3 regions of the Arthrobacter sp. Marseille-P9274 genome follow, and region 2 is predicted to be linked to each of the others. Evidence: riboswitches for the same ligand, from Rfam matches in the RefSeq annotation. Region 2 holds a riboswitch; each other region holds the start of a gene.
The links. Region 2 has a riboswitch for thiamine pyrophosphate ahead of thiO (glycine oxidase ThiO). Riboswitches for the same ligand answer to the same signal wherever they lie in the genome.
Positions count from the first base shown of each region.

Region 1 (4,766 bases), 470 kb from region 2:
AGCCGCCCCCGAAGCGGCTGACGGGGTGACGGCACGCCGCCGTCGCCGTCGCCGCCGCGGCGACCAGGACCTGGAGCTGACGGGCGGCCACGACGATGATCCGCCCAACACGATCACGCGGGTCCGCGCACCCCGGCCGGTCAGCGAAACCGCGCCGAGCAACCGCGTCTCTTCCGTCAAGGGCTCGACCCGGCTCGAGGCCAAGAAGCAGCGGCGCCGGGAGTCCCGGGAGTCGGGCCGCCGCCGCCAGGTCATCACCGAGGCCGAGTTCCTCGCACGCCGGGAGTCCGTGGACCGGCAGATGGTCGTACGCCAGCGCGATGACCGCATCCAGATTGCCGTCCTCGAGGACGGCGTGCTGGCCGAGCACTTCGTCTCGAAGACCCAGCAGGACTCGCTGATCGGCAACGTTTACCTGGGCAAGGTCCAGAACGTCCTGCCGAGCATGGAGGCGGCGTTCGTTGACATCGGACGCGGCCGCAACGCCGTGCTTTACGCCGGCGAGGTCAACTGGGACGCAGCGCAGTTGGACGGCCAGCCCCGCCGTATCGAGAACGCCCTCAAGTCCGGCGACTCAGTGCTGGTGCAGGTCACCAAGGACCCCGTCGGCCACAAGGGAGCCCGGCTGACCAGCCAGGTCTCCCTGCCCGGCAGGTTCCTGGTCTACGTGCCCGGCGGGTCGATGACAGGCATCTCGCGCAAGCTGCCGGATGTCGAGCGCAACCGGCTCAAGAAGATCCTCAAGGAGCACGTGCCCGAGGGCGCCGGCGTCATCGTGCGCACGGCTGCAGAAGGCGCCAGCGAGGAAGAGTTGATGAATGACATCAATCGGCTGCGCGCCCAGTGGGAAGGCATCGACAGCAGGGCCAAGTCGAACAAGACGCTGCCGCCCGAGATGCTCTACGCCGAGCCTGACCTGACCATCAAGGTCGTACGCGACGTGTTCAACGAGGACTTCTCCAAGCTCATCGTCTCCGGCGAGGAAGCCTGGGACACCATCGAGGCCTACGTGACCTACGTGGCCCCGGATCTGGTGGACCGCCTGGAGAAGTGGAGCGCGGACGAGGACATCTTCTCGGCCAACCGGATCGACGAACTGATCCACAAGGCGCTCGAGCGCAAGGTCTTCCTGCCCTCCGGCGGCTCCCTCGTGATCGACCGGACCGAGGCCATGACCGTGGTGGACGTCAACACCGGCAAGTTCACCGGATCGGGCGGCAACCTCGAAGAGACCGTTACCAAGAACAACCTCGAGGCGGCGGAGGAAGTCGTCCGGCAGCTGCGCCTGCGCGATATCGGCGGCATCATCGTCATCGACTTCATCGACATGGTGCTCGAGGCCAACCGCGACCTGGTCCTGCGGCGGCTCGTTGAATGCCTCGGCCGTGACCGGACCAAGCATCAGGTGGCCGAGGTGACGTCCCTGGGCCTGGTCCAGATGACGCGCAAGCGCATGGGCACCGGCCTGCTGGAGGTGTTCGGCGAAAACTGCGAGCACTGCGGCGGCAGGGGCGTTGTGACCCACGACGAACCGATCGAGCACCGCCGGGCGGCAGTCGCCGCGGAGCACCATCAGCACCACGTCCGCGCGGAGAAGCCCCCGCGTCCGGAGCGGCCGTCGCGCAGCGAGAAGCGCCGGAACCGCGGCCAAGGCAGCCAGGGCGCGGGCCAGCCGGCGGAGGCTGTCCACGAGGCGCCGCAGCCGGACGACGCGGAGCGCCAGGCCAAGGCCCAGGCCACCCGGGCCGCGCTGGCGAACATTGCCGCCGCAGCCCAGGCCGCGCATGAGGCCGAGGACCACGCCCATGAGCTGGCCGAGGCGGGCACCGCCCCGTCCGGGCCGGTCCTGAAGATCAACGGCGAGGAAGTGGCGCTGCCGCGGGCCGAGCACAGCCCGGCCGCCGCCAGCGAAAAGCCGGCCCTGACGCTCGAGAACCTGACCGAGGCCTTCGACCGGGTCAGCCCCGAGGTCAAGGCGGAGAAGGCCGCCGCGGCCGAGGCCCGGCCGAGCGCGGCGCCGGAGCCGTCCGCAGACGCCGCCGCACCCGCCGCTGAACCCCTGCAGTCTGCACCTGTGCAGGCGGAACCGGCGACGGCACCGACCGCACCGACGGGTCGGCGCCGGCGCCACCGGGCCGCCGTACGGCCGCAGGGAGCGGCTAACGCCGAACCCGTCCAGCAGCGCCCCGATGAGCCCGCGGTTGCCGCCGGTGTTGCCGGCGCAGCCCGCAGGGTGTCTGTCTCCGCGCCGGAGGCCAAGCCGGCCCAGCCGGAGAAGAAGGCCGCCGAACCGGTGATCCTGGGCGTCGGAGTTCCCGCTTCCGAACTCTGATCGCGGCAGCAACGACGCCGCCGGGTGCCTCCTGCTGAGCACCCGGCGGCGTTTTGCTATGCTGGCGTCAGTGACACGGGGTGCCGGCAACGCCGGCTGAGATGGATACCCGTTGAACCTGAACCAGTTAGGACTGGCGGAGGGATTGTCACACGGCTCCATCGGCGTTGCCTCTTCGTTCCGCTTGTTCCGCCGCGCTGCCGTGCAACGTTCGCTCCGCCTCTGATCGATGGAGCCAGCAGTGGAAACCCGCAGCATCCCCAGGGTATTGAGCATCGCCGGAACCGACCCGACCGGCGGCGCCGGCATCCAGGCAGACCTGAAGAGCATCGCGGCCAACGGCGGGTACGGCATGGCCGCCGTCACGGCGCTGGTCGCCCAGAACACGCGGGGTGTGCGGAGCGTGCACACGCCGCCGCCCTCGTTCCTGGCGGAACAGCTGGCATCGGTCAGCGACGACGTCGAGATCGACGCCGTGAAGATCGGCATGCTCGGCTCGGCGGACATTATTGAGGCGGTCGGTGAGTGGCTCGCGGAAACCGCGCCCGCCGTCGTCGTTATTGATCCGGTGATGGTGGCGACCAGCGGCGACCGGCTGCTGGAACCGGCGGCGGAGGAATCCCTGCGTCTGCTGCTGCGGCACGCCCACCTGGTCACTCCCAACCTTCCGGAACTCGGGGTACTGCTCAACGAGCCGGTGGCGGAAGACTGGGATGCGGCGCTGGCGCAGGGCCGTACGCTCTCGCGCCGCTACGGGACCATCGTGCTGGTGAAGGGCGGACATCTGCCCGGCGGCGACTGCCCCGACGCACTGGTGGACGTGAACGGCCGGCTCGCTGACGACGTCGTCGAATTCCGTTCGGCGCGCGTGGCCACGGCCAACACGCATGGCACCGGCTGCTCCCTCTCCTCGGCGATGGCGACGGTTCAGGCCCGGACGGGGGACTGGACCGAGTCGCTGAAGCAGGTGAAGGAGTGGCTCTTCGGCGCGCTGGTCCGCGCCGACGAGTTGGAAGTCGGCCGCGGCAACGGGCCGATCCACCACTTCCACCACCACACCCCGCTGCCACCAACCGCCTTCAGCGCCGAGTGCTGGGAAGACATCACTGGCCTGCGCAAGGGAATTTTCGCCCTCGACTTCATCCGCCAGCTGGGTGACGGGTCGCTGCCGGAGGCGGACTTCGGCTACTACCTCGCGCAGGACGCGCTCTATCTGTCCGGCTATTCGCGCGCGCTGGCGCTGGCCAGCAGCTTGGCGCCGACGGCGGGGGAGCAGCTGTTCTGGGCGAAGGGCGCCCGCGACTGCATCGAGGTGGAGGCGCAGTTGCACCGGGAGTGGCTTAGCAACCGGGAGGTTTCCGGCAGGCTCGGGCCGGTGACCAAGCAGTACGTCGACCATCTGCTGGCGACGGCCGCCTCCGGTGGCTACGCCGAGCTCGTTGCGGCCGTCATTCCGTGCTACTGGCTGTATGCGCATGTTGGTGAGGTGCTCCACGGCGCATACCGCGCGTCGGGAGCGGCCGGGCACCCGTACGGGGGCTGGCTGGAAACCTACGCAGACCAGGGGTTCGCGGAGGCGACGCGGCAGGCGGTCGGTATCATGGACGATGTTGCCGCCCGTTCGACCGAGGACGTGCGGCGGCGGATGCTTGAGGCATTCCGTGAGTCCTCGCGCTACGAGCTCCGGTTCTTCGACGCACCGCGGCTGTACGCCGGAGGTTCGTCGGCCTGGGCAGGGGCCGGATCGGCGGGACACGCCACGCCCGACCAGCCGGTATTTGCGGGTTGGAGCGGATATAGCGTAACCTAGATCTTCGGTGCAAACGCCTTCGAAGGGATCATCCCGTTGGCGTGACTGCACAGCGCTGGCGCGGAGCTAAGCAAGCCCGCAGAAGAGCGCGTAAAGGTATCAAACGTCGAGAGAAGTGAGTTCCCAAGTGGTGTACGCGATTGTCCGCGCAGGCGGCCGCCAAGAAAAGGTTTCCGTAGGAGACCTCGTGACCCTTGACCGCGTCCCCGGTGGAGCCGGCAGCACCTTCGAGCTGCCTGCACTGCTCCTGGTCGATGGCGACAAGGTCACCTCCGCAGCTGACGAACTGGCCAAGGTCAAGGTCACTGCCGAGATCGTTGAGAATCTTCGCGGCCCGAAGATTGTCATCCAGAAGTTCAAGAACAAGACCGGCTACAAGAAGCGCCAGGGCTACCGTTCCGAACTGACCAAGGTCAAGGTCACCTCCATCGCTTAATTGCGGTCGGCAGGCTTCCAGCAGTTTCCAAAGACACAAAGGTAGGCATAGCAAATGGCACATAAGAAAGGTGCGAGCTCCACTCGCAACGGTCGCGATTCCAACGCTCAGCGTCTGGGCGTGAAGCGCTTCGGTGGCCAGGTGGTCTCCGCTGGTGAGATCATCGTCCGCCAGCGCGGCACCCACTT
Region 1 covers NZ_CAMPOV010000001.1:1,701,886-1,706,651, reverse strand. Annotated here, with positions in the region: gene OC550_RS07775 (ribonuclease E/G) at 1-2,332, shown strand, start outside; TPP riboswitch at 2,399-2,495, shown strand; gene thiD (bifunctional hydroxymethylpyrimidine kinase/phosphomethylpyrimidine kinase) at 2,574-4,142, shown strand; gene rplU (50S ribosomal protein L21) at 4,270-4,578, shown strand; gene rpmA (50S ribosomal protein L27) at 4,633-4,766, shown strand, end outside.
Region 1: linked by a shared signal. The riboswitch ahead of thiD (bifunctional hydroxymethylpyrimidine kinase/phosphomethylpyrimidine kinase) and the one ahead of thiO (glycine oxidase ThiO) in region 2 are both predicted to bind thiamine pyrophosphate.

Region 2 (4,766 bases):
TCCTGATGGCCTTCGGTCTCGGTTCCGAGCCCGGCGTCTATTTCCTCAGCTGGCTGCTGCCCCTGGCCGTCTCCCTGCCGGCGGCCTGGCTGACGGCCTGGTTCCTGGGACGCCGGCGGACGGCGGCCGACCTGTCGCGGCTGGAAGCGGCGCTGCGCACCTAGCTGCCGCTACCGCGCACCAGCCGACCTCAGGCCGGTCCCCGTCAGGCCCCGTCCTCGCTGTCCGGATGCTCGGTGCATAGGCAGATGCGGTTGCCATCCGCGTCCGTGGCGATCGTCCAGGACGGGGCGTGCGCGTCGTCCAGGACTCCGCCCGCATCGGCCGCCGCCGCCACAACCGGCGCGATGTCGCTGAGCGGGTAGTACACGTCCAGGTGCAGCCGGGACCGGGCCGGACTGCCCGTTTGCTGGAACCACACGTTGGGGCCGCGGCCGAACGGGTCCACCAGCTCCCCCTGCCAGCCCTCCTTGTAGCCCAGCGCCGTCTTCCAGAGGCCGGAAATCTGCGCCGGGTCCGTGGTGTCCGCCGCGAGCGCGAAACTCCGGTACTCCTGCGGACGCGCGTCCGCACCCAGCCGCTCGGCGAGCTCGCTGAGCGAGGCGGCTGCGGAGATGTCCCGGGTGGTGACCTCCCCGCCGGCGTCGTGCGAGGTCAGCCGGAGGAACACGCGGTTGTAGCGCCAGTCCAGATCCGGGTGGTGGTTCGACTCCTCGGCCAGGTCTCCCGCCGCCGCGATGAAGTCCAGCGCCGCCCTGCCGTTCTCCAGCTTGTACACCGTGACCAGCCCTCCCTGCCGGTAGCGCCAGTGCGGCAGCGTCCGCAGCTGCTGGTCGATCTGTGTCCGGTCCAGAATGTCGTGCGCGCTCATTGTTCCTCCGGCCGTCAGGCTCTCCAGGCTACAGGTCAGGACGGCCGGCGAAGGCCGAAGAAGCCAGCGCATGCCGGCGCTTGGGGATCCGCCCGGCCGTTGCGGCCAGCCTACCGGCGATCACGGCATGTTTGAAGGCCTCCGCCATCCGCACCGGGTCCTGCGCCCGGGTGACCGCGGTGGCCAGCAGGACGGCGTCGCAGCCGAGCTCCATCGCGAGCGCGGCGTCCGAGGCGGTGCCGATGCCGGCGTCGAGCACCACCGGCACGCCGGCCCGGGACGCGATCAGCTCGATGTTGTGCGGGTTGAGGATGCCCAGCCCGGTGCCGATCGGTGCACCGAGGGGCATCACGGCCACGGCGCCGAGGAGTTCGAGCCGCCGGGCCAGGACCGGGTCGTCGTTGGTGTAGGCGAAGACCTTGAACCCGCGGCCGACCAGCTGTTCCGTCGCCTCCAGCAGTTCCGCCGCGTCGGGCAGCAAGGTTTCCTCGTCGGCGATAACCTCCAGCTTGACCCAGTCCGTCTCCAGCGCCTCGCGTGCCAGCTCCGCCGTCAGCACCGCCTCCCTGGCGGTGAAGCAGCCGGCGGTGTTCGGCAGGATGCGGATGCCTTGCCGCTCCAGCAGGGCGAACAGCGAGGCACCGGTGTCCGGGCTGTAGCGCCGCATCGCCACCGTGGTCAGCTCAGTGCCGGACGCCTGCAGGGCTGTGCCCAGTCCGTCCAGGCTGGGCGCTCCCCCGGTGCCCATGATCAGCCGCGATCCCAGCCGGGCTCCGTCAATAACCAGCTCGTCCATTGCTAGCCTCCCTGCACCGCGGTGATCAGTTCCACGCCGTCGCCATCGGACAGCAGCGTGCCCGCCCAGCTTCCGCGCGGGGCCACTTCGGCGTTCAGCGCCACCGCGACGCCCAGCCGTCCGCCGTCGTCCGGTTTGCCCTCCGCCGTCAGGCGCCGGCCCGTCGTGGCGGCGACCAGTTCCAGCAGGGTCATCCCCTCGGCGACCGGCTGCCGATCCCCGTTGAGAGTGATATTCATCGTTGGCTTCCTTCCATACTTGTGCTGAAGCGGTCCGGCCGGAACTGCAGCAGTTCCGCGGGCACCGGCAGGCCCTCCGCCAGATCGGTGCAGACCTTGGCGGCCGCTGGTGCCAGCAGAACCCCGTGCCGGAAGAAGCCGGTGGCGACCAGCAATCCCGGCACTTCTTCTCCCGCCTCCGCCACCCGCCCCAGCAGCGGCGCATTGTCCGGCGTGCCCGGCCGCGCCCGGCAGGTGGTCTCCTCGAGCTGAAGCTCGGCGACCGCAGGCACCAGCGCCTGGGCGTCGCGCAGCAGCTGGTAGACGCCGCCCGCTGACGGTGCGTCCGAGCCGTCTTCCCGCGAAGTGGCGCCAATAACCACGGTCCCGTCCTCGCGCGGCACTACGTAGACCGGCAGGCCGCGCACGAGCCCGCGCACCGTCAGACGCACGAGCGGCCGCAGCGCCTGGGGAACCCGCAGGCGCAGGATGTCGCCGTAGACCGGCCGCAGCGGCAGACGCAGGGATGCGGGCAGCCCGTCCAGGGCCGCGGCGCCCAGCCCGTTGGCCACCACTGTCTCGTCCGCCGCAACCTGCGTGCCGTCATCGAGGACGACGCCGGTCACCTCCCCGGTGCCCGATCTCGCCAGTGCGGCGGCCCGCCGGCGTACCATGCCGGCCCCGGCCTCGGCGAGCGCGTCCAGCAACGCCGCGGACAGGGTGCGCGGATCGATCTGGTGGTCGTCGGGAGCGAGGAAGGCTCCGGACAGGGCCGGGGACAACGCCGGCTCCAGCCGGCGGGCCTCGCGGCTGGTCAGCCGTTCCACCCGCAGTCCTTGGGCCAGCTGGGCCTGGCGCAGGTCCTCAAGGGCCAGCCGGTCGGCCGCATCGAAGGCCGCTACCAGCGTTCCCGCAGTATGGTGTCCGGTATGGCCCAGCCCCTGCAGGAAGTCCGGGTACAGCCGGGCGGACGCCAGGGTCAACGCGAGCAGCTGCTCCTCCTGGTAGCACAGCTCGCTGACCGGGGCCAGCATCCCGGCGGCGGCGAACGTCGCTCCGGACGCGGGCGCGGGGTCGATCACGGTCACGCGGTGCCCGCGGCGCGAGGCCTCCCAGGCAATGCCGAGTCCGACGATGCCGGCGCCGACCACAGCCAGATGTTTTTGAACAGCCAAAGTCCGTCATTCCTTCCCTACGCCGGTACGAACCGGATCAGGTTCAACGGTCGGTGCCAAGCACCCTCTCAGCCTGTCGGCTCCGGCTCACGAGGCCGGCGCCGCGGGGTCAGGCTCCCGCAGTGTCGCCACCAGTGTACTCATGGCGGGCCGGGCGGCGCGGATGTGACAACCGGCCGATCCGGCGGTGCCGCCGCGAGGTTATGGTTACAGCTATGGATTTGAGCTCAGCCCGGCTGTACCTGTGCACGGATGCCCGTAAGGCGCAGGGCGATTTTGAACAGTTCCTGGACGCCGCCTACGCCGGCGGCGTCGATATTATCCAGCTCCGGGACAAATCGCTCGACGCGGCCGAAGAGCTCGATCTGCTGCACATCCTGGCCGAGGTCGCTGCGCGGCACACGGGCCTGTGGTCGGTCAACGACCGCGCCGACCTCGCTGCCGTCGCCGGCGCACCGGTCTTCCACGCCGGGCAGCGCGACCTTCCGCCGTCCGCGGCGCGGAGCGTCTTGTCGAATGGTGCGGCCGGCGGGGCCGTTATCGGCCGCTCCACCCATACGCCGGCGCAGGTTGGCGCCGCGCTGGAGGACGCCGATGTGGACTATTTCTGCACGGGTCCGGTGTGGGCCACCCCCACGAAACCCGGCCGGACCGCCGTCGGGCTGGAGCTGGTGGCGGAAGCCGCGGCGCAGTCGGCAGCGGTGGACTCCGCCAAGCCATGGTTCGCCATCGGCGGGATCGGGCTGGACAACATCGCGGAGGTGACCGGCGCCGGTGCCCGGAGGGTCGTCGTCGTACGCGCCATTACGGACGCGGACGATCCCGCGGCCGCGGCGGCCAAGCTGAAGGCGGCGCTGCCCCCGCTGTGATCAGGCGGTCAGGCCCAGCGCGTTCATGCGGCGGGAATGGTTCCGTGTCAGTTCCGCGAACAGCTCGGCGATGACCGTCTCCTGCGTTCCGGGTTCATCGAACCCCAGCAGGCCGCCCAGGAAGGAGCGCTCGATTCCGATCCGCTGCGCCTGGGTCAGCGCCTCGCCGACCAGGCGCCGCCCCCACAGGGCCAGCCGCGAGGCCAGCCGCTCGTTGCCCTGGAGAGCCTGCGCGAGCCGGGTGGTCAGCAGGTCCAGCTGCTCCTTGTTTTCCTTGATGCTTGCGACGACCTCACGGGTCTGCGGATCAAGCCGGCTGGCGATCGCGCGGTAGAAGTCGCCGGAAACCGCATCGGCCACGTAGGCCTTCATCAGCGACTCATACCAGTCCCCCGGCCGGGTCCGCTCATGGAAGGCGTCGATCGAGGCCTGGAACGGCAGCATCGCCGTCTGCACGTCGACGCCCATGCGCGCCAGCTCGGCGCTCACCATCTCGAAATGCTCGAATTCGATCACGGCCACCCGGCCGATCGCGGCCCGGTCCCGCAGCGTCGGCGAGAAGCGGGCATCGGAGGAAAACCGCTCGAAGGCCGAGAGCTCTCCGTAGGCCATCACGCCGTACAGATCGATGACGTACTGGCGGTGGACCTCATCCGTGCCGGCCGCGGGCGCGCCGGCCGGCTGCTCTTCGGTGCTCATAGGTTCCAGCGTAGCCTGACCTGCGGCGCCGCCTGAGGATTAGGCTTGGGATGTGCCGTACCCACATCTGGATGCCAAGGTCAACGAGTCGCAGCACCTGCTTGCCCGTGTCCTGAAGGAACTGCGGACCGAGCTGGA
Region 2 covers NZ_CAMPOV010000001.1:2,171,524-2,176,289, forward strand. Annotated here, with positions in the region: gene OC550_RS09880 (hypothetical protein) at 1-164, shown strand, start outside; gene OC550_RS09885 (4a-hydroxytetrahydrobiopterin dehydratase) at 206-871, opposite strand; gene OC550_RS09890 (thiazole synthase) at 900-1,667, opposite strand; gene thiS (sulfur carrier protein ThiS) at 1,670-1,906, opposite strand; gene thiO (glycine oxidase ThiO) at 1,903-3,060, opposite strand; TPP riboswitch at 3,058-3,191, opposite strand; gene thiE (thiamine phosphate synthase) at 3,276-3,929, shown strand; gene OC550_RS09910 (ferritin-like domain-containing protein) at 3,930-4,628, opposite strand; gene OC550_RS09915 (RNB domain-containing ribonuclease) at 4,681-4,766, shown strand, end outside.

Region 3 (4,766 bases), 1.3 Mb from region 2:
GTACGCCGCTGGCCTACCTGTTGGTGGTCGGCGGCGTGCTGACCTCGCTGCTGACCCTGCTGGCCATGGCGCGGGTCTGGAACCGTGCCTTCTGGCGCACTCCGGCGGACGCGGAGCATCCGGACCCGGTCCTGCTGGCCGCCGTCCCTGACCGTGCGCCCCGCGGGGAGCACCTCGTGCCGGCGAAGGCTCCCGCCGCCGCCCTGCAGGTTGCGGCCGGAAAGGCGCCGCAGCCGACCAGCAACGTGCTGCCCAAGAGCATGGTTGGCGCCACGATCGGCCTCGTCGTCCTCGGCGTCGCGCTGACGGTGTTCGCCGGCCCGCTCTTCCAGCTCAGCGAACAGGCGGGCCTGGGCCTGCTGGAACGCGTGCCCTATATCGAAGCGGTGCTCGGGGCCGGCGCGGCGGAAGGAGCGCAGCCGTGATGCGCACCCGGATCCCGCTGCTGACCGAAATCCCGCTGCTCGTCTGGCTGGTCGTCCTGTGGGGTGCCCTGTGGCAGGACTACAGCGCGGGCAACCTCATCTTCGGCCTGGCCATCGCGCTCGTCGTCGTCAATGTCTTCTACCTGCCGCCGGTGGAGCTGGGCGGCAGACTCAATGTCCTCGCCGGCCTGGTCTTCGTGGTGCAGTTCATCGGCAACGTGGCGGTAGCCAGTTTCCAGGTCCTGTGGGTGGCCCTGACCAAGGGGCCGCGGACCAGGAACGCGGTGCTGGCGGTCCGGCTGCGCAGCCGCTCCGACCTGATCGTGACCGCCACTGGACACACCATCTCGCTCATCCCCGGGAGCCTCGTGGTGGACGTGGACCGATCCACCTCCACGCTCTACCTGCACTGCCTGGACATCGAATCCCCGGAGGGGGCCGAGCGGTTCCGGGACCAGGTGCTGCGGATCGAGGAAGGGCTGATCAAGAGCATCGGCAGCAAGGAGGAACTGGCCATCGTCAGGGACGGAAAACTGCAGGGGCAGCGGGGAGGCGCACGATGACCGGCATCATGGACGTTGTGCTGGTCATCGTCGGCGCGATCCTGACGATCGCGGCCGCGGTGGCGATCTTCCGCATCGTGAAGGGCCCCTCGATCCTGGACCGGGTGATGGGGATCGACGTCCTGCTCGCGATCGTCTGTGCCGGCATCATCGCCGACATGGCGGTCCGGAAGCACCAGGACAACATGACCCTCGTGGTCATCATTTCGCTGGTCGGCTTCATCGGCTCCGTCGCCGTGGCCCGCTACGTGATCGACAGGCGGCCCCATGAACACTGACGCTGTCCTCGAAATCCTCGCCGCGGCGTGCCTGGTCGTCGGCTCGCTGATGTCCCTGGCCGCGGCCATCGGCATGCTGCGCTTTCCGGACCTGCTCTCGCGCATGCATGCCGCTACCAAGCCGCAGGTCTTCGGCCTGTTCCTGCTCCTCATGGGGCTGGCCCTGCAGCTGCGCAGCTGGGCCGCGGTTCCGGTGCTGATCCTCGCGTGGCTGTTCCAGCTGCTCACCGTCCCGGTCTCGGCCCACATGGTCGGCCGCGCGGGTTACCGGACTAAGCACCTGCGCAGGGACACGCTGAGCATCGACGAACTGGACGAAGTGGTCCGCAAGGCGGCGGAAGAAGAAAACCTGCCCGTTCCCGAGGAGCCCGGGAGTGCCAATGCGGACGAGGCGGAGGAGTTCGACACCGCGGCCGCGGAAGCCGAGCTGGCGGCGGAGTCGGCGGCGCGGGCGGACCTGCGCCGGGACGCCGACGGCGCTGCCGGACCAGCGCCGGGACGCTGAGGTGCTGCCGGACCAGCGCCGGGACGCTGAGGTGCTGCCGGACCTGCGCCGGGAACCGGCGGTGCTGCCGGAGTTGCCGGAGCTGCGGGCCGCCGGATAACGACGACGGAGGCCAGGAGCGCGCCTGGCCTCCGTCGTCGTTATTTACCCCTAGACCAGGTCCCGCGTCTTCGTGAAGCGGTTGATGGCCTGCTGCGTCCCGCGCTGGGAGAGCACGCGGATCATGGCGCTGACGGCGCCGGAGATCACCGCGAACACCAGAGTGGCGCGGAGGGTGTTCTCCATCGCCTCGGTGTCCTGCTTCGGGGAATCCTTCCCCGTGACCAGCTTCCAGAGGATGTCGATCAGCTTCGCTCCGGCCAAACCGGCCGCGATGCTGACGCCGGTGCCCATCAGCTTCAAGATCAAATGCATTGCCGCTCCCTTGAGTAGGTAATCGTCATTTACGCCCAGCCTAACCGCTCGGCGCCGATGGGAGCTTAGGGCGGGCCGGAGTGTAGACTTGAAGGCGCTGATAACAGCACATGACGACAGGGGAGCGTCCGATCCGGGAAGGCGGCAGCAGCCGTGCACCGGGCGGGACGCTGAGAGTGCGGCCAACCGCAGACCCTCGAACCTGCTCCGGTTAGTACCGGCGAAGGGAGTCGAGTTCTCAGGGCTGCCCGTATCGGGCTGCCCTCCCCTCCTGGACCTCAGGAGGATTCCATGAGCACCTTTGAACATTCCGCGCCGGCGGCGGCCCGCAAACCCAACTACAGTTGGCGCGTCGTCGACATCGTGGTCGCGGCACTGATCGCCGTGGCCGGCGGCGTCATTTTCTGGGCCTGGTCCCAGGGCGCCAACGTCGTTTCCGCGCCGGTGAACGCCCTGTATCCGCCGCTGACCGGGCTATACGCCGGCGGCTGGATGATCCCGGCCGTGCTCGGGATGCTGATCATTCGCAAGCCGGGCGCCGCGCTGTTCTGCGAGACCGTCGCCGCTACGGGCGAACTGATCATGGGCTCGCAGTACGGCACCACGGTGCTGCTCTCCGGCATACTGCAGGGCCTGGGCGCCGAGCTGGTCTTCGCGGCATTCCTGTACCGGAAGTTCAACCTGCCGGTCGCGCTGCTCGCCGGGGCCGGGGCGGGGCTGTTCTGCGGACTGAATGATTCCTTCGCGCCGTGGGGCTGGAACATCGCGTACGAGGCGGGGGACAAGCTGTTCTACATCGTCTGCACGGCGATCTCCGGGGCGGTCATTGCCGGGGCCCTGTCCTGGGTGGCCACCCGCGGCCTGGCCAGGACCGGGGCGCTCAGCTCCTTCGCGTCCCGCAAGGCGGCGACCGAGCCCGTCTTTTCCTGATGGCTGCCTCGGTAGCAGACGCGGCGGGAACCACCGCGGCAACGCGGCCGGCCTCGGTTTCCGCGCGGGGCTGGGGCTGGCGCCATGCCGGCCGGACCGCGCCGGCCGTCCACGGACTGGACCTGGACATCCGGCCGGGCGAACGGGTGCTGCTGCTGGGCGCCTCGGGGGCCGGAAAATCCACGCTCCTGCACGCCCTGGCCGGGGTCCTGGGCGACGACGACGACGGGGCCGACGAGGCGGGCACACTGCTGATCGACGGGACGCCGCCGCGCGGGCAGCGCGGGCGTGCCGGCCTGATGCAGCAGGACCCCGAGACCCAGGTGGTGCTGTCGCGCCTGGGCGACGACGTCGCCTTCGGCGCCGAGAACCTGGCCGTGCCGCGGGACGAAATCTGGCGGCGCGTCGGCGAGGCGCTGGACGACGTCGGACTCGGCGGCCTGGCCCTGGACCACCCCACGTCCGCCCTCTCCGGCGGGCAGAAACAGCGGCTCGCGCTGGCCGGGATCCTGGCCATGCGTCCGGGTCTGGTCCTGCTCGACGAGCCCACGGCCAACCTGGACCCGGCCGGGGTGCTGGAGGTGCGCGACGCCGTCGGCCGCAGCCTGGACAAGACCGGAGCCACGATGATCGTCGTCGAGCACCGGGTCGCCGTCTGGAAGGACCTTGTCGACCGGATCGTCGTGCTGCAGCCGGGCCTCTCCGCGTCGGGAGCCCAGCAGTCCGCCGTGCTGTTGGACTGGCGGCCCGGCGAGGTGCTCGACCAGGCCGGCCGGATGCTGGCGGCGGCGGGGGTGTGGGTTCCCGGGCTGGTCCCTGCGACCCGGCCCCGGGCCAATTCCGGCAGCGGCGAACTCCTGCTGGCGGCCGAGCGCCTGGCCGTCTCCCGGGAACCCGCCCGCCGCCGCGGCCGCGGCAGGGCGCCGGTCCAGTCGGGGATCGACGCCGAGGTGTCCGCCGGCCGGGCACTGACGGTCACCGGCCCCAACGGCGCGGGGAAATCGACCTTTGCGCTCACCCTCGGTGGACTGCTGGCACCGGCTTACGGCAAGGTGGGCGCCGCCGTCGGCCTCGCCGCAGGTGCCGGGACGGACCCCTTCAAATGGAAGGCGAAGCAGCTCATCGCGCGGATCGGCACGGTCTTCCAGGAACCCGAGCACCAGTTCGTCACCGGCACGGTGCTGGATGAACTGATGGTCGGCCCGCGGCACCTGGGCCGGGGCGCCGAGGCCGTGGACGAGTTGCTCGCGCGGCTGCGCCTGGACCACCTCACCGAGGCCAACCCCTATACACTCTCCGGCGGCGAGAAGCGCCGGCTCTCCGTGGCCACCGTGCTGGCGGCCCGCCCCCAGGTGCTGGTGCTGGACGAGCCGACCTTCGGGCAGGACGCCCGGACCTGGGCCGAGCTCGCGTCCTTCCTGACCGAGCTCCTCGACGCCGGCACGGCCGTCGTTTCGGTGACGCACGACGAGGAATTCACCGCCGTCCTCGGCGGCTCGGAGCTGCGGCTCGGGTCCGCACGGCTGGAAGCGGGTGCGGCATGAGGGAAGTGCTGACCATTGGCGGCAACTCCGCGCCGCTGACCCGCGCCAACCCGCTGGCCAAGTTCGCTGCCGTGGTCTTTATCACCGCGGTGCTCGCTGTCTCCATC
Region 3 covers NZ_CAMPOV010000001.1:894,888-899,653, reverse strand. Annotated here, with positions in the region: gene OC550_RS04075 (Na+/H+ antiporter subunit D) at 1-425, shown strand, start outside; gene OC550_RS04070 (Na+/H+ antiporter subunit E) at 425-988, shown strand; gene OC550_RS04065 (monovalent cation/H+ antiporter complex subunit F) at 985-1,266, shown strand; partial or broken gene mnhG (monovalent cation/H(+) antiporter subunit G) at 1,256-1,603, shown strand; gene OC550_RS04055 (DUF4235 domain-containing protein) at 1,922-2,185, opposite strand; TPP riboswitch at 2,294-2,431, shown strand; gene OC550_RS04050 (ECF transporter S component) at 2,477-3,115, shown strand; gene OC550_RS04045 (ABC transporter ATP-binding protein) at 3,115-4,659, shown strand; gene OC550_RS04040 (energy-coupling factor transporter transmembrane protein EcfT) at 4,656-4,766, shown strand, end outside.
Region 3: linked by a shared signal. The riboswitch ahead of OC550_RS04050 (ECF transporter S component) and the one ahead of thiO (glycine oxidase ThiO) in region 2 are both predicted to bind thiamine pyrophosphate.